3 regions of the Amycolatopsis sp. NPDC006131 genome follow, and region 2 is predicted to be linked to each of the others. Evidence: riboswitches for the same ligand, from Rfam matches in the RefSeq annotation. Region 2 holds a riboswitch; each other region holds the start of a gene.
What was found. A riboswitch is a leader RNA that binds a small molecule or an ion and turns the genes downstream of it on or off. The one in region 2 is predicted to bind cobalamin.
Positions count from the first base shown of each region.

Region 1: linked by a shared signal. The riboswitch ahead of ABZ215_RS17790 (ABC transporter substrate-binding protein) and the one ahead of ABZ215_RS28615 (HoxN/HupN/NixA family nickel/cobalt transporter) in region 2 are both predicted to bind cobalamin.
Region 3: linked by a shared signal. The riboswitch ahead of ABZ215_RS23970 (CbtB-domain containing protein) and the one ahead of ABZ215_RS28615 (HoxN/HupN/NixA family nickel/cobalt transporter) in region 2 are both predicted to bind cobalamin.

Region 1 is NZ_JBEXTX010000030.1:25,578-32,878, reverse strand. Features, by position in the region: gene ABZ215_RS17815 (MoxR family ATPase) at 1-299, shown strand, start outside; gene ABZ215_RS17810 (VWA domain-containing protein) at 296-1,684, shown strand; gene ABZ215_RS17805 (hypothetical protein) at 1,763-2,716, shown strand; gene ABZ215_RS17800 (hypothetical protein) at 3,086-3,319, shown strand; gene ABZ215_RS17795 (iron chelate uptake ABC transporter family permease subunit) at 3,357-4,391, opposite strand; gene ABZ215_RS17790 (ABC transporter substrate-binding protein) at 4,388-5,383, opposite strand; cobalamin riboswitch at 5,456-5,578, opposite strand; gene ABZ215_RS17785 (hypothetical protein) at 5,607-5,840, opposite strand; gene ABZ215_RS17780 (sulfite exporter TauE/SafE family protein) at 6,014-6,790, opposite strand; gene ABZ215_RS17775 (methyltransferase domain-containing protein) at 6,892-7,301, opposite strand, start outside.
Region 2 is NZ_JBEXTX010000067.1:28,011-35,311, reverse strand. Features, by position in the region: gene ABZ215_RS28630 (helix-turn-helix transcriptional regulator) at 1-390, shown strand, start outside; gene ABZ215_RS28625 (zf-HC2 domain-containing protein) at 357-1,085, opposite strand; gene ABZ215_RS28620 (sigma-70 family RNA polymerase sigma factor) at 1,256-1,810, shown strand; gene ABZ215_RS28615 (HoxN/HupN/NixA family nickel/cobalt transporter) at 1,799-2,851, opposite strand; cobalamin riboswitch at 2,895-3,065, opposite strand; gene ABZ215_RS28610 (TetR family transcriptional regulator) at 3,112-3,714, opposite strand; gene ABZ215_RS28605 (DMT family transporter) at 3,786-4,712, shown strand; gene ABZ215_RS28600 (ATP-dependent DNA ligase) at 4,673-6,184, shown strand; gene ABZ215_RS28595 (CehA/McbA family metallohydrolase) at 6,404-7,301, opposite strand, start outside.
Region 3 is NZ_JBEXTX010000049.1:43,250-50,550, reverse strand. Features, by position in the region: gene ABZ215_RS23990 (AMP-binding protein) at 1-1,544, opposite strand, end outside; gene ABZ215_RS23985 (iron ABC transporter substrate-binding protein) at 1,802-2,710, shown strand; gene ABZ215_RS23980 (iron ABC transporter permease) at 2,758-4,293, shown strand; gene ABZ215_RS23975 (ABC transporter ATP-binding protein) at 4,290-5,354, shown strand; cobalamin riboswitch at 5,398-5,567, shown strand; gene ABZ215_RS23970 (CbtB-domain containing protein) at 5,598-5,834, shown strand; gene ABZ215_RS23965 (CbtA family protein) at 5,845-6,582, shown strand; gene ABZ215_RS23960 (VanZ family protein) at 6,943-7,301, shown strand, end outside.

The DNA of each region.
Region 1 (7,301 bases), on a different contig from region 2:
TGCACCTGGACTTCCCCACGCCGGAGCTGGAGCGCGACATCGTCACGCTCAAGGTCCCCGGGCTGGACGCGCGCCTGGCGGACTCGGTGGTGCGGGTCGTGGCCGCGCTGCGGACGATGGAACTGCGCAAGGCGCCCTCCATCGCCGAGACCGTCGACTGGGCGCGCACGCTGCTCGCGCTGGGCGCCGACACGCTCGACGAGCAGGTGGTCGAGACCAGCCTCGGCGTGATCCTGAAGTACCAGAGCGATCACCGGAAGGCCGCGGCCGAGCTGCGGCTCGACTCGCTGCTGTCATGACCTCCCCGGGGCTGGCGCGGCGGCTGGTCGAGTTCGTCGGCTCGCTGCGCGAGCACGGCATCCCGGTCGGTCCCGGCGAAACGGTCGACGCGGCCGCCGCCGTGGACGTGCTCGGGCTGGCCGACCGCGAGCAGCTGCGGGCCGCGCTGGCGGCGACCGTGCTGCGCCGCTCGGGGCAGCGGGGCACCTTCGACGCGTTGTTCGACCTGTACTTCCCGGTCGCGGTCGGCGCCGCGGAGACGGCCGGGGACGTGCCCGCGGACGCGGCGGAGCTGCGGGAAGCGCTGGTCGCCGCGCTCGCCGAGGGCGACGGGGAACGCCTGCGGGCGCTCGCTTCGGCCGCGGTCGACCAGTTCGGCCGGTACGGCTCGTTCGGCGAAGGCGGGTCCGGCGGAGGCGGAGCGAACGGGATGCGCGGCTGGTCTGCCTACCAGGCGCTGGACCGGGTGCGGCCGGACGCGCTGCTGAACCGGGTGCTCGCCGCGATCCGCACGGACGACAGCGCGTTCGGCGACGCCGTCGCCCGCAGCGAGGCGCAATCCCGGATCACCACCTACCGCGAGGCCGTGCAGGCCGAAGCCCGCCGCCGCACCGCCGAGCTGCGCGGGCGTGAGCGGATCGCGCAGTACGCGGTGCCGCCGCAGACCGACCTGGTCAGCTTCACCAACGCCACCCGCGCCCAGCTCGCCGAGCTGCGGCGCACGATCCAGCCGTTGTCCCGCAAGCTCGCCACCCGGCTGGCAACGCGCCGCCGCCGTGCCCGGCGCGGGCAGATCGACCTGCGCCGCACGCTGCGCCGGTCGCTGGCCACCGGCGGGGTGCCGATGCGGCCGGCGATGCGCGACCGCCGTCCCGGCCGCCCGGAACTGGTGCTGCTGTGCGACATGTCCGGGTCGGTGGCCGGGTTCGCGCAGTTCACGCTGCTGCTGGTGCAGGCGCTGTCGGACCAGTTCAGCAAGATCCGCACGTTCGCGTTCGTCGAGCTGACCGACGAGATCACCGGCCTGGTCACCGCGGGTGCGGCGGACCCGGAGGGGCTCGCGCGGCGCATCCTGACGCAGGCGAAGCTCACCCGGTGGGGCATGAGCAGCGACTACGGCGGTTCGCTGGCGAGCTTCGTGGACGGGTGGCCGGACGCGGTCGGGCCGCGCACGTCGGTCCTGATCCTCGGCGACGGCCGCACCAACGGCGGCGACCCGAACCTGGACGCGGTGCGCCGGATCGCGGAGCGGGCCAAGCACGTCCACTGGCTCAACCCGGAGGCGCGATCAGCTTGGGGCACGGGCGATTCCGCCGCCCTGCGGTACGCGCGCGTGGTGCCGATGCACGAGTGCCGCAACCTGCGCCAGCTCACCCAGCTGGTGACCGAACTGCTGCCCGGCTGACGGTAACGAAGCCGTCTCGCGGGGAGTGATTTTCCCGCTGCTGTGTGTAAGTGGTCGAGACCAGGGCATCCCGTGGTCATGGCGGGGAGCACGGTCGGCAGGCGGGCGTTCCTCACCGCGGCCCTGGCGGGCGCGGCGAGCGTCGCCTGCAGCAGCGGTGGTGAGGGTTTCTTTCCCAGGCAGGCGCTTTCCGGGCGGCCGGCGCCGCTGGACGCGCCCGCGGCGGGGTTGCGCGGATTTCCGGCGCAGGTCGCCGCGCACAGCGTGGTCGAAGACCACCTGCTGGTCGGTTACTGCGGCGCGCCGGGCAGCCCGGCGCTGGGGCGGATGACCGGTGATCTGCAGGAGGCGTCCGCGCAGCTGCGCGAGCTGATCGGCACCTACCCGCGGACCCGGCCGGTGGTCCCGGTGGTCGAGCTGATCGCGACGACGGTGAACCCGACGCCGGGCCCGGACGGCATGTACCGCAGCCGGGCGAACGAGAACACGATCCAGCGCTACCTCGACGCGGCGCGGGCGCTCGACGGGCAGCTGCTGCTCAACATCCAGCCGGGGCGCGCGGACTTCCTGCCCGAGGTCAAGGCGTTCGAGCGCTGGCTGACCGAGCCGGACGTCGGTGTCGCGCTGGACCCGGAGTGGGCGGTGGAACCGGGCGTCGTGCCGGGCGAGGAGTTCGGCGTGACGACCGGCGAGGAACTGGACGGCGTGGCCGCCTACCTCGCTTCGCTGGTGGCGCGGCACCGGCTGCCGGAGAAGATCATGGTCTACCACCAGGTGGCGGTGACGGTCGTGCGGGACATCGCCGGGCTGAAGCGGCACAACGGGGTCGCGGTGATCAACGTGGTGGACGGCATCGGCAGCGCCGAGGCGAAGAAGGCCACCTGGGACCAGGTGATGAAGCGCAAACCGCCGCACGTCAAGGCCGGGTTCAAACTCTTCTACCAGGAGGACACCCGCGGCGGGCAACCGCTGATGACGCCCGAGCAGGTGGTCGGGCTGCAGCCGGAACCGGTCTACGTGGTGTACGAATAGGGCCCCCGAGCGCGGGGCAGTTGGGAGTCCGCACTCGGGGGCCACTCGCCTGCCACAACGCTCCGAGGGGGAGTTCGAGCGCGGGCAAGACGGCGGTGCCGGAGGTGTCGCGCCCACCCTCCGCGCGGGCCTTATCAGTGAATCGAGGCGAAAGCAGGGCGTGTTACTGGCAGGTCTTCAACAATTTCAGGGAATCCAGGAGATGTCGTCGGGGTCGCCGCCGATGAGGGTCTGCCGGGTGTCCTGTGAGCTGACTCGCATGCCCCACGACGCTAGCGATTGTTGAACGATCCGTCAACCCGGTTGCTCGATTGTTCAACGATCCCCTATTCTGTGGCGCACCACACCGTTCTCGGAAAGGTGCCAGCGATGACCGCGTCCACCCTCAGCCACCGCGACGTCGAGTTCCTGAAAGCGGTTGCCGACGGCCGCGTGGAACTGACCGCGAGCAGCGAGCCGCACGTGTACGTCGACGGACTCTCCTGCTGCGACCAGTTCGGCGCGCGACTGCTGATCCACGCCGGCCTGGTCCGCCGCGTCCCCGGCACCGGCTCCCGCATCCCCGCCAAACTCACCGACGCCGGCCGCGACGCGATCAGGTGACCTGAGGCGGCGCAAGCTGCTCGGGTGGTGAAAAAATCTAGGCGGCCCGCCGCGTCCACTGTGGACGGCTGCGGTACAGCACGGCCACGAACGCGGGCACGCCGATGATCGACGTGACCACGCCGACCGGCACCTCCTGCGGGTCGAGCACCGTACGCGCCAGCGTGTCGACCCACACCAGGAACACCGCGCCGGCCACGGCGGTCACCGGCAGCAGACGTCCGTGGCCGGGGCCGACCAGCGCGCGGGCCGCGTGCGGGAGCACCAGCCCGACGAACCCGACCGCCCCGCAGGCGCTCACCAGCGCGGCCGTCAGTAGCGCGGTGACGCACATCAGCACGATTCGCGTCCGCGTCAGCGCGACCCCGAGCGCCGCGGCGAGGTCCTGTCCGTAGGCGAGCACGTCGAGCGTCCGGGCGTGGCCGAAGCACACCAGCAGCGCGACGACCAGCACCGCGGCGCACACGCCGACCTCGGACCACGACGCGCTGCTGAACGACCCGAGCAGCCAGAACAACACGCCCCGCGTCGTTTCCGCGTCCCCGGCCGTCAGCACGACGAACGAGGTCAGTGCGGAGAACAGCTGCATCGCCGCGACCCCGGACAGCACCACGCGCTCGGTGGTGCCGCCCAGCGTCTGGCTGAGCAGCAGCACGAGCCCGAACGACAGCACCGCCCCGGCGAACGCCCCCGCCGACAACGACACCACTCCCCCGCCGACGCCGAGCACCACGACCAGCACGGCGCCGGTCGACGCGCCCGAGGACACCCCGAGCACGAACGGGTCGGCCAGCGGGTTGCGCAGTAGCGACTGCATGACCGCCCCGCACACCGCCAGACCCGCGCCGCACACGGCGGCGAGCAGGGCGCGCGGGATCCGCAGGTGCCACACGATCCCGTCGCGGACCGGCGAGAGCACCGGCTCCCCGAGACCGAGGTGGGCCAGGACGGTGGCGTACACGTCGCCCACGCCGATCCCGGCCGGGCCGATCGTCACCGCGACGGCCACCGACACCACGAGCAGCGCGAGGCCCCCGGCGCACAGCGGCAGGACGCGCGCGGTGCACGTCACCCGCCGTACCCGAACCCGCGCAGCGCCGCGGCGACCTGCTCGGCGCCGTCCACGGTGCGCAGCGTCGGGTTCATCGCCTGCCCGGACAGCGGCACGTACCGCTTGTTCCGCACCGCGGCCAGGTCGCGGGTCACCGGGTGCGACTCCAGGAACGCGATCTTGGCGGCGGCGTTCTCCGCGGTCTGCGAACGGCGGGTCAGGTCGCCGAGGACGATCACGTCCGGGTCGCGTTCGGCGACCGTCTCCCAGTTGATCTGCGGCCACTCCTCGCGTGTGTCGTCGAAGACGTTGCGGGCGCCGACGGTCGTCGTGATGATGCCGGGCGCGCCGCAGCAACCCGCCAGGTAGGGGGCCTCGGAGTTGGCGAACCAGAACATCAGCCGGGCGTTCGCGCCTGCACCCGCGACCGCGCGCATCCGTTCCTGCAGGCTGGTGACCAGCTGTTCGCCGCGGTCCTCGACGCCGAAGATCCGCGCGAGGTCGCGGATCTCGGTGTAGACGGCGTCCATGGTCAGCGTCTCGGTGCGCGCGCCGTCACCGCCGCCGCTGGTGTCCTTGGCGCACTCGGTCGGCGACAGGTAGGCGGGCACCCCGAGCTGCTCGAACTGCTCGCGGGTGGCGACGCCGCCCTTGCCGAGGATGGCGCCGAACGAGGCGGCGACGAAGTCCGGCTCGGTGGCGAGCACGGTCTCGAACGACGGGTAGTTCTCGGCGAGCCGGGGCACCTTCGCGTTGTCCGCGGCCAGGTGCGGCGGCACGGGATCGGTCCAGGTGGCGGTGCCCGCCATGCGGTCGGCGAGGCCGAGGGACAGCATGATCTCCGCCGCGCCCTGGTTGAGCGCGACCGCCCGCCGCGGCGGTTCCGGCACGCGGACCTGGTGGCCGCAGTTGTCGACGGCCACGGCGGCGGTGTCTCCGGAGGGGGTGGCGCTCGCGCACCCGGTCAGCGCCAGCACGGCGGCGAGGAGCGGGAAGGTGATCGATCGGCGCACAGCGGCCCCTAGCGTCGAGGGCTCATGCGCGGAGCCCGGTCCGGCGGTCTCCCCCGTGGCGGGGGTGCCAGCAGGTCTTCGGACTCGGGGTCGTCCGGGCGGAACGCCTTCCCGGACCGCGTGGTCCAGTGGCCGTTGTCCCGCCCGTCGCCGCTCACCGCTGCGCGTCAGTTCCGGATTCGCACCGGATTCCCTGGCCCCTCGCGGGGCACGACTGGCGGGCTCACGCTACCACGACGACCTCGTCCCCGACCCCGACCGTGCCGGGTTCCACAGTGGACCCGTAGACGCCGAGGCACACGTCGTGCTCACGCGCGATGCGGCGCAGGACGGCCGGGTCCCGGCGGCCGGTGCGCGGATCGGTCCAGTCTTCCTCGGGCACGTCGGCGTCGATCCGGAGGTGGGACCGGAAGCGCAGCGGCTCGGCGCCCTCGCTGTGGGTGGTGATCAGGGACAACCGTGCGCTGTCGAAAGTGCCGCGATCCAGTTGACCGGGTAGCGGACGAGGTTTTACGCCTGCGGATGGCCAGGGGAAGCCGTTCGACTCCTGGCGCGGCCGGACAACGGCCAGGGCCCGCGGCGGTGCCAGCTGATCAAGCGGCGAGACGGCGCCACCGCTTGAAACAGAATCTAGTTCCAGGCCTGCCAGGCCAGCGTGACGGCCAGACCCATGCCCGCCAGCGCGATCGCGACCCGGAGTGGCGCCGCGGGCAGGCGGCGGACCACCGCGGGCCCCACGAAGGATCCGGCGACCAGACCGAGGCACAGGGCCGCCGCCGCGGGCCAGAGCACCGAGCCGGTGAACGCGAACACCACGGCGGCCACCAGGTTGGCCGCTCCGGTGACGATGTTCTTCGCCGCGTTCGTCCTGGCCAGCGGCTGCGCCCAGGCCGCGGACAGCAGCGCCAGCATGATCACCCCGGCCGCCGCGCCGAAGTAGCCGCCGTAGATCGCGACCAGGAACGCGCCCGTGGCGGTGCCCGCGGTCAGCCCGCCGTCACCACGGCCGGCGCGTTCGGCCAGGCGCGGGGAGAACAGCAGCAGAATCGAGGCGCCGCCGATCAGGAACGGGACGATGTAGGCGAACGTGCCCTCCGGGGTGAGCAGCAGCAGCGCGCTGCCCGCCGCGCCGCCGACCGCCGTGATCGCGCACAGCCGCAGCAACCGGGCGCGCTGCCCGCGCAACTCGGGACGCGAACCGGCCGCCGAGCCGACCGTGTTGCCCATCAACGCGACGGTGTTGGTCACGTTCGCGGTGACCGGCGGCACACCGATCGCCAGCAGCGCCGGGTAGGACACCAGCGACGCGAGCCCCGCGATCGAACCGGTCAGGCCCGCCCCGACCCCGGCCACCACGAGGAACAGCAGTTGCCACGGGCCGAGGGTGAGCAGCGGTTCAGCGGGCACGTTGCCCCAATTTACCGCAGGAGCAATCGTTTTCCGGCCGCGCGAGACGAACCCCACTCCTCCACTGTGGAATCAGAGTGCGCTGTCCAGAAGGGACTCCGTCACGGCCTGCGCGCGGTGACGAGCCAGGCAGCCGCGCCCAGGAGCACGCCGTCGGGCGTCTCGTGCGGGACGAGGGCCTCGGTCAGCGCGGCGACCGCCCGCTCGACCGTTTCCGCCGGGTACCGCTCGAAGATCGTCCGCAGCATCGCGCCGCGGCGCAGGAAATCGGCCGCTGACGTGGCGTCGGCGCCGAGCCGGACCGGCGCCCGCACGTCGTCCACGGCGACGCCGGTCAGCCCGGCGCCGGTCAGCAACTCGCGCAGGTAGCCCGGCTGGGCGAACGAGAACGGGCCGGGGCCGGGCGGGACGGCGTCGGCGGTGTCGACGTGCGGGGCGACCGCGTTCAGCGCCAGCACCCGGTGCTCGTTCTCGCGCACGTCCTGCCAGCACAGGAACGCCAGCCGCCCGC
Region 2 (7,301 bases):
GAGGCACGCGCCCTGCACCCCGAGTTCGACCAGGTCTGCGAGGAGCTGGTGGCGAACCTGCGTGCCGAGGCCGGCCGGTGCCCCGGCGATCCGCGCCTGGCCCAGCTGATCGGCGAGCTGTCACTGGGCAGCGACCTGTTCCGCCACCTGTGGGCCGGGCACCACGTGCGGGAGAAGGCACACGGCCACAAGCGGATCCACAACCCGCTGGTCGGCGAGCTGCACCTGCGGTACGAAACGCTGCGCCTGCCGGACGAACCGGACCAGGCGATCGTCACCTACACCGCCGAACCAGGCTCGGAGTCCGAGCGCGCGCTGGGCCTGCTGGCCAGCTGGATCGCCACCGACGACATCGATCAGGCCACGTTGCGCCGCGCGGCGGGCGGCTGATACTTCCGGGACTGCGCCGACGGCTCGGCGAGGTCCCGGCCGGTCTCGCCGGTGCTGGTGCGGCTCGCCGGTTCGGCACCGGCCCGGTTGCCCGGCCACGGCCGCCGGCCGTCGCGGCGCGCCACCAGCACCGCGCAGAACAGGCCGAACAGCAGCGGCAGGTGGCTGGCCAGCCGTTCCCAGCCGACCCGGCCGGCGACCAGGTCCAGCACGGACAACCCGACGAGCACCGCGGCGAAGCTGAGCAGGACCGGCAGCTGGCTGCGTGCCTGCCGCGGCTTCGCGGCCGCCCACAGCAGGGCGATCGCGATGGCGAAGTTGAACGCCGCGGCCTCGTGTTCGAGGTGCGATCCCGGCTGAACGGCCATCCCGTCGGCCATCCGCTGGGGCACGAACAACAGCGACACCACGATGGACAACTGGGCGATCGCGGTGAGGACCAGCGCCAGCCGCGGCCAGTCGAGCCGCACCGGCCGGGCGGTCGCGGGCGCGTGGGCGAGCACTCGCGCCGACACGTCCGGCGACGCGGCGGCCGGCTCGAGGCGCACCAGGCGCGTCACCGCCGCCGCCTCGTCCTGCCAGGTCAGACAGGCCGCGCAGCGCGAGACGTGCTCGTCGAGCGCCACCGGATCCACCCCGGGGTCCTCGCCGTCGAGATTGGCGGAGATCGCCTCGCGCGCGGTTGCACAGTCCATATTTGCATTGTCGTCCGCGCGCACTGGATGGTTCCCCTCACCGCTCCGGATTCTGGGACCGGTTGGGATTTCACAGACCTGTGATGTTTCCTTGACGCCGGATGCCGCGGAGGCCATAAGGTCATCGGTCAGGGCCCGCACCGTCAGGCCGCACTGGGAGGAACGCGAACGTGGACGACGACGAGATCACCCGGGACGCCTTCCTGGCGGCGCGCGGCGATCGGGTGGCCGCCGAGCGCTTCGTGTCCGCCACCCAACGACAGCTGCACCGCCTGCTGACCTACCTGTCCAACCCCGGCGTCGCCGAGGACCTGGTGCAGGAGACCTACCTGCGCGCCTTCGCCGCCCTGCCGTCGTTCGCAGGCCGGTCGCCCGCCCGGATGTGGCTGCTGTCGATCGCCAAGCGCGTCGCCGCCGACCACCTGCGCGGCACCCGCCGCCGCCCGCAGACCAGCCAGGTCGACGACTGGGTGGCCACCGCGGAGCAGAGCGGCGCCCAGACGCCGGACCACGGCCGGCTCGTCGTGCTGCGCAAGCTGATCGCCGAGCTGGAGCCGGAGCGCCGCGAAGCGTTCGTGCTCACGCAGGTGATCGGGCTGTCCTACGCCGACGCGGCGGAGGTGTGCGACTGCGCGGTCGGCACCATCCGGTCCCGCGTGTTCCGGGCCCGCGAGGACCTGACCGCCGCGCTCAGCTCGAACGGGCGGGCGGCCTCACTCGGCTGAGCTCCACCGGTGCTCGACCCTGGCGAGCCGCCAGTACGCGATCGCGGCCGCCCACACCACCACGAACAACCCGACGACGATGTAGCCGACGCTGTCGAGGTCGATGTCCGCGATCCAGTCGATCAGCGCGCCCGACCAGCCCAGGTCGTCCCTGGCCACACCGACCAGCTCGATCGTGCCGATGACCAGCGCCACCGCGACGGACAGGCCGGTGATCGTGAGGTTGTAGTAGATCTTGCGGACCGGGTTGGCGAACGCCCAGTCGTAGGCGAAGTTCATGAACGTGCCGTCGAGCGTGTCGAACAGGCTCATGCCGGCGGCGAACAGCAGCGGCAGGCACAGGATCGCGTACCAGGGCAGGCCCGCCGCCGCGCCGGACCCGGCCAGTGCCAGGAGCAGCACCTCGGTCGCGGTGTCGAATCCGACGCCGAACAGCAGCCCGACCAGGTACATCTGGCCCGGGCGGCGGATCGAGCGGGTGAGCCTGCCGAGGAAGCGGTTGACGAACCCGCGCGAGTCGAGCCGCGCCTCCAGCTCGGCCTCGTCGAAGCGGCCGCGGCGCAGCTCGCGCCACACCTTCCAGATGCCGATCAACGCGACCAGGTTCAGGATGCCGATCAGGTACAGGAACCCGCCGGACGCTCCGGTGGAGATCACGCCGAGCACCTTGTGCGCGGACGAGCCGTCCTCGGTCCAGCTCAGGATGCCCTTCGCGCCGATCGCGACGAGCACCGCCAGCACGACGACCACGGTGGAGTGCCCCAGCGCGAACCAGAACCCGACCGAAACCGGGCGCTGGCCCTCGGCCATCAGCTTGCGGGTGGTGTTGTCGATCGCGGCGATGTGGTCGGCGTCGAACGCGTGCCGCATGCCGAGCGTGTACGCCGTCAGCCCCAGCCCGAAGCCGAACACCTGCGCGCCGACGGCGTAGTGCCCGGGCACCACGAGCAACGCGAGAATCCCGAACGCGACCGCGTGCAACACGACGATCGCCAGCAGCAACAGACCCGTGCGGTAGGTGTCCTGCCTGCGCCAGGACATGGTGGGTGAAGTCCCCATGGAGACCGCCTTCCAGCACCTCGTGGATGGTCCAACGTGCCGTGGCCGGTCTCCTGGCTTCGGATCGACATCCGCGGCCCGCCTTCCCGGACTCGCGTCCAGTGGCTGTCCCGGGCCGGGACTTCCCGTTCACAGTGGCGAGGGCCGCGCCGGTTTCACACCGGACTTCCCGAGCACCACGGCCCGCTCACGGTACGTTTCGGCCTCGCGGCGGGGCAAGAGCCATCCCGGTGACCGGCGCCCTACCGCCGGGACGCCGAGTTGTGCTGCGCCGCCGTCGCTTCGTCCACCAGCGACTTCGCGACGCGTTTGGCCGTGGCGACCGCCGTCGGCGCGACCTCCAGCGACGCCGCGACCGTCGCGCCCTCGACCAGGACGAGCAGCGCCTCCGCCAGCCGTGCCGGGTTCCGCGCGCCCGCGTCCGCAGCCAGATCCCGCAGGTAGCCCAGCAACCACTGCTTCGACGCCGCGATCACCTGCCGGCCGGGGTGGTCGGCCGACGGCAGTTCGGCGTGCGCGTTGACGAACGCGCAGCCGCGCGTGTTCTCGGTGTCGAGCCAGTCGGCGAGCGCGTCGAACACCCTGAGCAGCTTCTCGGCCGGAGTCGTCCGGGAGCCGGCGAAGGAGCGCACCCGCTCCCGCCACCGCTCGTCCCGGCGGCGCAGGTAGAGCGCGACCAGGTCGGCCTTGGAGCCGAACCGGTCGTACAGGGTCTTCTTGGTGACCCCGGCCTCGGCGGCGATCGTGTCCACACCGACCGCGTGGATCCCGTTGTCGTAGAACAGTTTCCCGGCGACCGTGAGGATCCGTTCGGCGGCCGGGGTCAGCGGCTTGTCCGTCTCCACGACTTGACAGTACACCGACCGGTATAGCTACCGTGGACTATACAGACCGGTATACCTGTGCGGGAGGGTGCATGCGGGGGAACGTCGTCGCCGGAAGCGGTTTCGTCCTGTTCTGGAGCTCCGGGTTCGTCGGCGCGACGCTGGGCGCCAGGTCCGGCGGCGCGGTGTCCCTCCTGGCCTGGCGGTTCCTGGCCGCGGGGCTGCTGCTCGGCGTGTGGTGGGTGGTCCGGCGGCGCTCGATGCGGCCGCGCGACGCCGCGATCCAGGCCGGTCTCGGTGCGCTCTCCCAGGGCGCGTACCTGTACTGCGTCTACGCGGCGGCCGACCTCGGCGTGGCCGTCGGGACGTCCGCGCTGATCGCGGCGCTGCAGCCGATCGTCGCGGTGGTGCTGAGCCAGTTCGTGCTGGGCGAGCGCGCGGGCGCGCTGCGGTGGGCCGGGCTGGTCGGCGGGCTGGCCGGGGTGGCGCTGGTGGTCGGCGACAACCTGTCCGGCCGCCCCGGCACCCCGCCGCTGGCCTACGCGCTGCCGTTCCTGGCGATGCTCGCACTGGTCGCGGCCACGCTCATCGAACGCAAGACGGCCTCCGCCGTGCCGCTCTGGGACGGGCTGGTGGTGCAGTGCGTGACCAGCGCGGTGCTGTTCACCGGCATCGCGGCGGCCACCGGGCAGCTGGTCGCGCCGGCGGATCCGGACTTCTGGGTCGCGGTCGGGTGGGTCGTCGTGTTTTCCACGTTCGGGGGATATGGCTGCTACTGGCTGGTCCTTCGTCGTAGCTCGGTGACGACCGTGTCCGGCCTGCTGTACCTCACACCGCCTACCACGATGATCCTCGCCTGGCTCATGTTCGACGACACGATCACGCTGCGTGGCCTGCTCGGGCTGGTCGTCTGTCTCGGCGCGGTCGCGCTGGTCCTGCGTCCCCGGAAATTGTCGGTGGGGCGGGAGATGATGTCCGCATGTTGCTCGCCGACGTCGTCACAGCCTCCGCCTCGCTAGCGGCCACCCGCTCGCGCAAGGCGAAGATCGCGACGCTGGCGGACCTGCTCAACCGCGCGGACGAGCGGGAGCTGCCCGCCGTGGTCGCCTTCCTGACCGGACGGCCCACCCAGGGCCGGATCGGGACGGGGTGGCGCACGCTGGCCGAGCTGGGCGCGCGCCCGGCTGACGAACCGAACCTGACCGTGGCCGGGGTCGACGAGGTCCTCGGCGAAGTGGGAGCCGCTTCGGGCAGCGGGTCGGCCAGGCGCCGGGCCGGCCTGCTGACGGAGTTGTTCTCCCGCGCCACCGAAGCCGAACAGCAGTTCCTCTTCCGCCTGCTCACCGGTGAGCTGCGGCAGGGGGCGCTGGAGGGCGTGATGCTCGACGCGATCGCGGCGGCGGCGGACGTGCCCGCCGAAGCGGTCCGGCGCGCGTTCATGCTGTCCGGGCAGCTGCCGGTCACCGCCGCGGCCGCGGTCACCGGTGGCGAGGCCGCGCTCGGCGGCTTCGGGCTGGAGCTGGGGCGTCCGCTGCGGCCGATGCTGGCGTCCCCGGCCGAATCGCTCGACGAGGCGGTGCGCGAGCACCCGTCCGCCATTGTCGAGTACAAAATGGACGGAGCGCGGATACAGGTGCACCGCGACGGCGACGAGGTGCACGTCTACACGAGAACGCTGCGCGAGATCACCCAGCACGTGGGCGAGCTGGTGTCCCTGGTGCGCGCACTGCCGTGCCGGTCGGTGGTGCTCGACGGGGAGACGCTCGCGCTGACCGACGACGGCAGGCCACGGCCGTTCCAGGAGACGATGAGCCGGTTCGGCAGCACGCGCGAGGAGCAGGTGCGTGCGTTGCTGCTGCAGCCGTACTTCTTCGACTGCCTGCACCTGGACGGCACGGACCTGCTCGACAAACCGTTGCGGGAGCGCAACGAGGCGCTGCGCCGGGTGGCCGGCGAGCACCTCATCCCGGGGCGGACGGAACCGTCCGATCCGGACGCGATCCTCGCGGCCGCCCTCGACGCCGGGCACGAGGGCGTGATGGTGAAAGCGCTCGACTCGCCGTACGCGGCGGGGCGGCGGGGCCGGGCGTGGCTGAAGGTGAAGCCGGTGCACACGCTCGACCTCGTCGTCCTCGCCGCGGAGTGGGGCCACGGCCGCCGCACCGGGTACCTGTCGAACCTGCACCTCGGCGCACGCGACCCGGACGGCGGCCCGCCGATCATGGTGGGCAAGACGTTCAAGGGCCTCACCGACGAGCTCCTGGCGTGGCAGACCAGGACGTTCCAGGAGATCGAGACCCACAGGGACAAGTGGACCGTGCACGTCCGGCCGGAGCTGGTGGTCGAGATCGAACTGGACGGCGCTCAGGTCAGCACGCGCTACCCGGGCGGTGTCGCACTGCGTTTCGCCCGCGTGGTGCGCTACCGCCCCGACAAGGACCCAGCCGAGGCGGACACCATCGACGCCGTCCGCGCGACGCTCCGGGGGTGATGCTCGAAGAGACGCTGGGCCGCCTCGCCAAGAGCCGAAAACCGCGCTGCCGCAACACCCCCTGCCCGACACCCGGGCCGGACCACCACCGCCCGACGGCGACCTTCCTGCGCGCAACGAGCCGAAAACCTTGATACGGCAACACTTCCTGCCAGCGCCAAGGCCGGACCGTCACCACCCGCCCACACGCCCCAACTCGCCGACAGCCCAACCCCACCATCACACCCGGCCGAGGAAGATCGGGTTCGTCATCGCCGCCATGGCGCCGAAGTTGAGACCAGCCGACAACGCGGGAGCACCCGCCGAACCATCAGCAAGGGGGTGACGCACCTCAGCACGCACATAAGCCGTCACCGCGGGCGTGGTCAGCCACGTCACGCTGCCGGTACCCGAAGCGGGAAGGCTCTGCTGGAACACCTGGCCCTCGTCGGTGATCAGCCGCACGGTCCCGTTCGGCACGCCCGACACGTCCAGCCGCACGGCGACCCTGTCCCCGGCCGCCACGGCGAGACGATCGCCGATGCCGGCGGCCTGGCCGCGCGGTCCGGTCGCGGCGAGTGACAGGTCGACCGCGGCCGACTCGGCGATCCAGCTGCGCCCGGCCTTGATCCCGTCGAGGATCGCGTCCCGGGTGAGCGCATCGGCGAGAACGACGGTCTGCGGCAGGCCGATCGTCTGGCCGGGGTTGTGCGCGTCGCTGTTGCCCATCGCGGGCAGCCAGCTTCCCTTGCCGCGCACGGATTCCACCAGGGTGTTGTCCCATTCGGACACGGCGGCGTCGTCGTCCCACGTCCACGGGCCGTTCCACACCTCGACCGCGTCGAAGCCGGTGTAGCCGAACTTGAAGTTGCACCCGACCCACGGGCAGTACGGGTGCGCGGCGACGCAGAGGCCGCCGGAGCGGTGCACCGCACGCTGGTACTCGGGCAGTTCGCCGTCGCGGGACCGGTACCGCCAGTCGACGAACTGGCCGGGCCGCAAGCCGAGCGCGAGCCAGTGGCCGTTGCGGGTGGTGACCTCCTCGCCGAGCATGATCAGCAGGTCGTCGCCGGAGAACTCGCCCCACACCCCGTGCGAGGACGACGTGTTGTGGTCGGTCGAGGTGATGAAGTCCAGC
Region 3 (7,301 bases), on a different contig from region 2:
AGATGCCCGAGCACTCGTTCGAGTGCGATGCACATTTGCACGTACGACAGCGAATCGCCCCCCAGGCCGACGAACGTGTCGCTGCCCGAGACGGTCGGTAGGTTCAGGACAGTGGTGAACGCCGCGCGCACCGTTCGATCCCGGCCTGGCTCCTCGCGCTCGTGCGTCAGGAGGGCCTGGTAGTCGATCTTGCCGTTGGTCAGCCGGGGGAACTCGGCGATCGCCTGGACGCGGACAGACCGGTGCGGCAGACCGAGACGGGTCGCCACGAGATCACGGACAGCCCCTGATGCCCGCCTGGTACGTACCGTGACCACCAGGACTTCGTCGGTCCCGGTGCATACCGCGTCGTAGCCCGCCTGCTGAATCGAACGCTCGAGGAAATCCAGGTCGATGCGTTGTCCGAACGGCTTGATGAAGCGGCTCTTGCGCCCGGTCACCTCATAGAGCCCATCCGGTGCGCGACGTGCGAGGTCGCCGGTCGCCAGCTCGACGACCGTACGTCCACGGGCAAGGTCGGCCGGCTGGTCCGCATAGCCGAGCATCACGTTCGGGCCGTGGTAGATCAGCTCTCCGTCACCCCCGTCGTCGGCCGGGCGGATCTCGAACCGGCCTCCCGGCACCGGTTTGCCGATGGCCGAGGGTCTGGACGCGGCGAGTTCGGGAGGCAGGTAGGCCATGCGGGCGGTGGCTTCGGTCTGGCCGTACATCACGAAGAACCGCCACCCGTCACGCGCCCCCAGTGCGGCGTAGCGGCGAACTGTGCCCGGCTCGAGCCGGCCGCCCGCTTGGGTCACGTAACGGAGGGTCGGCAGGTCCAGCCTTTCGAATCCGATGCGATCGAGCAGTTCGAAGGTATGGGGAACGCCGTGCAGGGACGTCCCGCCGTGCTGCTGGAAGAAGTCCCAGAACCGGGGTTCGACAACCGAGTCGCCGGTGAGCAGGATCGCCGCGCCGCGCAGGAGGTTGCTGTTGATGACCGACAGCCCGTAGCAGTACTGCATCGGGAGCGAGAGGACCGCTCGGTCATCGTCGCGGATGTCCAGGTACCCCGCGATGGCTGACGCGTTGGCCTCGAGATTTGTTGCCGACAGGCGAACGAGCTTGGGCGAACCGGTCGACCCCGAGGTCGACAGCAGCAGAGCGAGTTCGGGGTGGAGGGTGTGCGCGGTTCCCGTCCGGCGTTCGTCCCATGTCGCAGCGCCTGTGGTGTGGTCTATGACCACGTCAGGGTCGTACCGGCCGACGAGGGCGTTGAGATCGCCGGCGTGACTGAGGAGCACGGGATGCCGACCGTGGAGGCATCCCAGGTAGGCGACCAGGGTGTCGAGGTCGTTGGTCCCGGCGACGACCACCAGTCGCCGGGCAGCGCCCAGCCGGTCCGCGGTGGCCTCGACGCGTTCCGCGAGGTCCTCGTAGGTGATGGCGAGGCCGCCGGGAGTCACCACGGCCAGCTGGTGCGCGTGCTCGCGCAGCGCGTGCACGAAGGACACTCCCGGCACCCGGCCCGGCGGAATCTCCCGTGAAGTGACCTGATTGTCCACTACGACTTCACTCTCGGCTGAACGGGCAAGCAAGCAAGGCTAACCAAACAATCCGGGTCCCGGGTCTGTGATCTGCCCCATGATGTCGACTATCGTGCCTAGTACTAAGGTTGCCCTGACCTAACTTCTGGTGTTCGTCGAGATGAGGCTTGATGCGGCGGTCCACGAAAGCGATTGCGGCGGCGGTGAGTGCGCTGCTCGGCATGACGGTTGCCGGGTGTGGTGGCGGGGCCGCGTCGGGCGGAGACGCGCTTACCTTGTACAGCGCGCAACCCGCGGCCAAAGCCATGGTGGACGGGTTCACCAGCGAGACCGGGATCAAGGTCGACATCCGGTCCGGTTCGGACTTCGAACTGGCCAACCAGATCGTGCAGGAAGGCGACGCCTCCCCGGCGGACGTTTTCGTGACCGAGAACTCGCCGGCGATGAACCTCGTGGAGTCGAAGGGGTTGTTCGCCAGGATCGACGACGCCACGGCCGCCCAAGTACCCGAGCGGTTCGTCCCGTCCAGTCGCAACTGGGTCGGCTTCGCCGCCCGGTCGACGGTGCTGGCCTACAACGCCAAGGCGCTGACGCCGTCGCAATTGCCGGCTTCGATCATGGATCTGGCGCAGCCGCAGTGGAAGGACAAGATCGGCATCGCCGCGGCGGGCGCCGACTTCCAGGCGATCGTGAGCGCGGTACTGGCGGTCGAGGGGGAAGCGGCGACGCAGGAGTGGCTCGCCGGTCTCAAGGCGAACGCCAAGATCTACCGTACGAACAACGCGGTTCTGACCGCGGTCAATTCCGGGGAGATCCAAGCCGGAGTGATCTACCACTACTACTGGTTCAAGGACCGGGCCGGCTCCGGAGCCATCAGCGGGAACACCGAGCTGAAGTTCTTCGGCGGCAAGGATCCGGGTGCGTTCGTCAGCACCTCCGGCGCGGGCGTGCTCAAGAGCAGCACCAAGCAAGCGCAGGCGCAGCAGCTGGTGAGGTACCTGACCGGGCGCAACGGTCAGCAGATACTCGCCGACAGCACCGCGCTCGAGTACACCGTCGCGAACGGTGCCGCCGCCAACCCGAGGCTCAAGCCCTTCGCCGAGCTCGACCCGCCCGACGTCGATCTGGCGAAACTGAACGGCCCGATGGTGGTGGACATGATGCAGAAGGCGGGGCTGATCTGAACCGGCCGTCAGCGGCGGGCCCAGCCCTCGCACACCGGGAGCGGGTGGTGGCGCGCGCCCGGTGGCAGGCGGGCATCGTCGTCCTGCGGTTGTCGGCCGCCGTGGTGGGCCTGCTCGCGCTGGTGCCGCTGGGCTTCGTGGTCGCCTACACGATCAGCACCGGCTGGGGCGAGGTCGAACGGCTGGTCTTCCGTCTGCGCACCGTCGAGCTCCTGTGGAACACCATCCGTCTCGTCGGCGGATCGGTGCTGCTCTGTGCGATGATCGGAGTCGGCGCCGCGTGGCTCGTCGAGCGTACGACGCTGCCGGGACGCAAGGTCTGGCACGTGCTGCTGGTGGCCCCGCTGGCCGTGCCGGCGTTCGTGAACAGCTACGGCTGGGTTTCCGTCCTCCCGGAAGCCAGCGGATATCTCGGTGCCCTGCTGATCGTGACATTGTCCTACTTCCCGCTGGTCTACCTTCCGGTCGTGGCCGCGTTCCGCGGGCTCGACCCGGCGCTGGAGGAGAGCGCCCGCACGCTCGGCCTCGGTCCCGCGGCGACGTTCTGGCGCATCGTGCTGCCGCAGCTGCGTCCCGCGCTGCTGGGTGGGTGCCTGCTGGTCGCGCTGCACCTGCTGGCCGAGTTCGGCGCGCTGCAGATGCTGCGGTTTCCCACCTTCACCACGGCGATCTACGACCAGTTCCAGTCCTCCTACAACGGGCCCGCCGCCAACATGCTCGCTGGTGTGCTGGTGTTGCTGTGCCTGCTCTTGTTACTGGGTGAGCTCCGGCTCCGCGGCCGTGCACGCCACGCCCGCGTGGGCGCAGGCTCGGCCCGCAGGGTCACGCCGACCAGCCTGCGAGGCGGGACTGCCCCGGTCTTGCTGGCGCTGGCGGTCCTCGTCGGCCTCGCGCTCGGGGTGCCAGTGGGCAGCCTCGTGTTCTGGTTGGTCACCGGCGCCTCGACCGGTGTGCCGGTCAGCGACTTGTCCTCGGCAGCGGCTGCCTCGCTCGGGCTCGGTGGCGTGGCCGGGGTCGTCACCGTCGTCGTGGCGATCCCGGTCGCCTGGCTGGCGGTGCGGCATCGCGGCTGGTGGGTGACGCTTGTCGAGCGCTGCACGTACTTCGGCAGCACCCTGCCGGGGATCGTGGTCGCACTGGCGTTGGTGACCGTCAGCATCCGGATGGTCCCCGCGATCTACCAGACCACGGCCTTGCTGATCGTGGCGTACACGATCCTGTTCCTGCCCCGCGCGGTGGTGAACGTGCGGTCGGCGCTCGCACAGGTTCCGCCCGAACTGGAGGACGTCGCGCACGGTCTCGGGCTCAGCCGCCTCGCGACCCTGCGCCGGGTGACACTCCCGCTCATCGCACCCGGTCTGGGGGCGGGCGCGGCGCTGGTCTTCATCGCCGCGGCCACGGAGTTGACCGCAACGCTGCTGCTGTCTCCGATCGGTACCCGGACGCTGGCCACCGAGTTCTGGAGCTACAGCAGCAGCGTCGAATACGGGGCCGCCGCTCCCTACGCCGCCGTGATGGTGCTGCTGTCCGTGCCCGCGACGTACCTGCTCACCCGCGACCCGAGGAGGGCGACCGAAGGATGACCGCGTTGACGGTGACCGCGGTGACCAAGGCATTCGGTGCCATCAGCGTCCTCGAGGGCGTCGATCTGCACGTGCCGGCCCGTGGCATCACCGCCGTCCTGGGCCCCTCGGGATGTGGCAAGACCACGCTCCTGCGGCTGATCGCCGGTTTCGCCGACCCCGATTCGGGCACCATCGCCTTCGGTGACCACCCGGTCTTCACCGCAGGCCGATCGGTCCCGCCCCAGCGGCGCCGGGTCGGTTACGTTCCGCAGGAAGGGGCGCTCTTCCCGCACCGCACGATCGCCGACAACGTCACTTTCGGGCTCGCCCGCCAGGCTCGCCGTACCGGTGATCGCCTGCACGAGCTGCTGGATCTGGTCGGTCTCGACAGCGATCTGGCATCGCGTTACCCGCATCAGCTGTCGGGCGGCCAGCAGCAACGCGTCGCACTGGCCCGGGCACTCGCGCCCCGGCCGTCCGTCGTGCTCCTGGACGAGCCGTTCTCGTCCCTGGACGCCAGCCTCCGTGACGGAACGAGGCGAGCCGTGATGCGTGCTCTGCGTGCCGCGGGAGCCACCGCCGTCCTGGTCACCCACGACCAGGCAGAGGCGTTGTCACTGGCCGACCAGGTTGCCGTGATGCGAGCAGGACGGCTGGTCCAGCTGGACTCCCCGGCGGAGCTGTACCGCCGCCCCCGCGATCCCGCGGTGGCCGGCTTCGTCGGAGAAGCCGTCCTGCTGCCGGCCGACATTCACGACGGCCGTGCGGCCACCGCTCTCGGGACTCTTGCCGTCTGCGGCCCCGCGGTAAACGGGCCGGCAGACGTGCTGATCAGGCCCGAACAGATCCAGGTCCACGAGACCGCGGTCACCGACGGTGCCGACGCGATCGTGGGCGAGGTCAGCTTCTACGGCCACGATGCCGCACTCCGGCTGGACCTCGTGCCCGATGGTCCGCGGGTTGTCGCCCGGGTGCCTGGCAGCGACCTTCCGGGTGAAGGGGCCAAGGTGCGGCTCACCGTCGCCGGCGAGGTGCTCGCCTTCAGCCGTGATGACTCATGTGACAACTATCATCGATAGTGGATTTCACCCGATGCCGGATTGACGGCGTATCACTCGAGCAGCGATGCTGGCCGCCACAAGTGCAGATCGAGGCGACGGTGAGCAGGAACCCGGTGTGAGACCGGGACGGTCCCGCCACTGTGACCGGGAAATGAGCCCCGCAAGCCGGCGACGGCCGGGTCGGGTGATGAACCGGAAGTCAGGAGACTGACCCGTCGTCCTCCCGAATTCGGGGCGTGTGAACCCCGTGAGGAGACCGTCATGACCACACCTGCCGCGTCACAGGCAGTGCCAGGTTCGCAGCTGCTGACCAATCGTTTCCGTGATCTCGTGATCGCCGGACTGGCCGTCGCGATCGCCTTGCTGGCGCTGTACGCGATCTTCCTCGACCAAGGTGCGTTGCTGTCGCCGGTCCTCGGCGATCTCGCATCGACGATGAACTACATCCACGAGTTCGCCCACGACGGCCGGCACCTGCTCGCCGCGCCCTGCCACTGAGGCGGGCGAGATGTCGTTGCTGTCCTCCCTGGGCCGGGGCCTGCTCGCCGGCGGCGGTGCGGGTTTGCTCTCCGGGGCCTTTTCCTGGTGGCTCGCCGAGCCGGTTCTGGATCGCGCGGTCGAGCTGGAATCGGCCAGACAAGCGGCCGCGAACGTGGCGCAGAGCGCGGAAGTCTTCGGGCGCGCCACTCAGCACGCCGGACTCCTGTTCAGCGCGACCGTCACCGGTCTCGCGTTCGGTGTCCTGTTCGGGGTGGTGTACGCGCTGCTCCAGCACAAGCAGCCCGGGGACCGGGCGTGGCCGCTCTCGCTCCGGCTGGCCGGGGCCGGGTTCCTGGCCGTGGAATTCCTGCCGTTCCTGCGTTATCCCGGTAACCCGCCCGGCGTCGGTGACCCCGCCACGGTCTCCTTGCGGGCGAACGCGTGGCTCACCGCGATCGGGGTGAGCATCGTCTTCGTGGTCGCGGCTTGGCAGCTCAACGGTCATCTGCGTCGCCGTGGTGTGCCAGACCCGCTGGTGCAACTCGTTTGTGCCGGCGTGGTGGTCGCGGGACTGGCCACTTTGTTCCTGTTGCCGGACAACCCGGACCCCGTCGCCGCACCGGCATCCCTGGTGTGGGACTTCCGGCTGCTGTCGCTGGCGTCGTTGGGCCTGCTGTGGGCCACACTCGGTGCGGGCTTCGGTCTGCTCGCCGAGCGGGACCGCGGTCGCCTCCGATTCTCGCCGGCGGCGAGCTCAGGAGTGTGAACGAAGCGGAGTACTATCGCGAATAGTAAACTGCCGTGGTTCGTCCGGCATGCCCGGAAGGTGGTGGACAGGTGAGCCAGACGCCGATCTACGAGACGGTGCTGCGCGACCTCCTGAAGCTGTCGCCGGACAGGTCACCACTTCCGGGCAGTCCGGCGGGGTGGTCGTACCGGGACCGCCGACCCGATCGCGGACGGCATCGACGGCGGGAGACCGGTGCCGACGGTTCCGTGGGCCTGAGGGTGTCACCCGGCTGATTGTTTACGGCCGGTCGCCCACCGCGTGTGTCGATGAGGGCGCCGTTCGCGAGGAGTGAGGGTGAGGGTTTTCGGCGCTCACGTGCCCGTGTCCGGTTGGACCATGGTCGTCCTCGTGGTGGGCGGCATCGTCAGTGTGCTCCTTGCGGCACCGCTGGCCCGGCGCCGCGGCTGGCGGCGTGACGGGGCTCTGATCTCGCTGCTGTTGTCGACGGCCGTCGCGTCGGTGACCCTGACGCCGGGCGACGAGCCGCACACCAACGGTGTGAGCAGTTGTCTGCCCGATGACCTGGCGGACTTCGGCCACGACATCGTCCATTCGGGCGGCGGGATCGCAGCCGATCTGCTGAACCTGTTGTTGCTGCTCCCCTTGGCCGGTGCCGTCGTGGTGACCTTCGGCCGAATTCTTCCCGCGGTGTCGGTTGCCATCCTGCTCCCGACGTGCATCGAGCTGGCACAGGT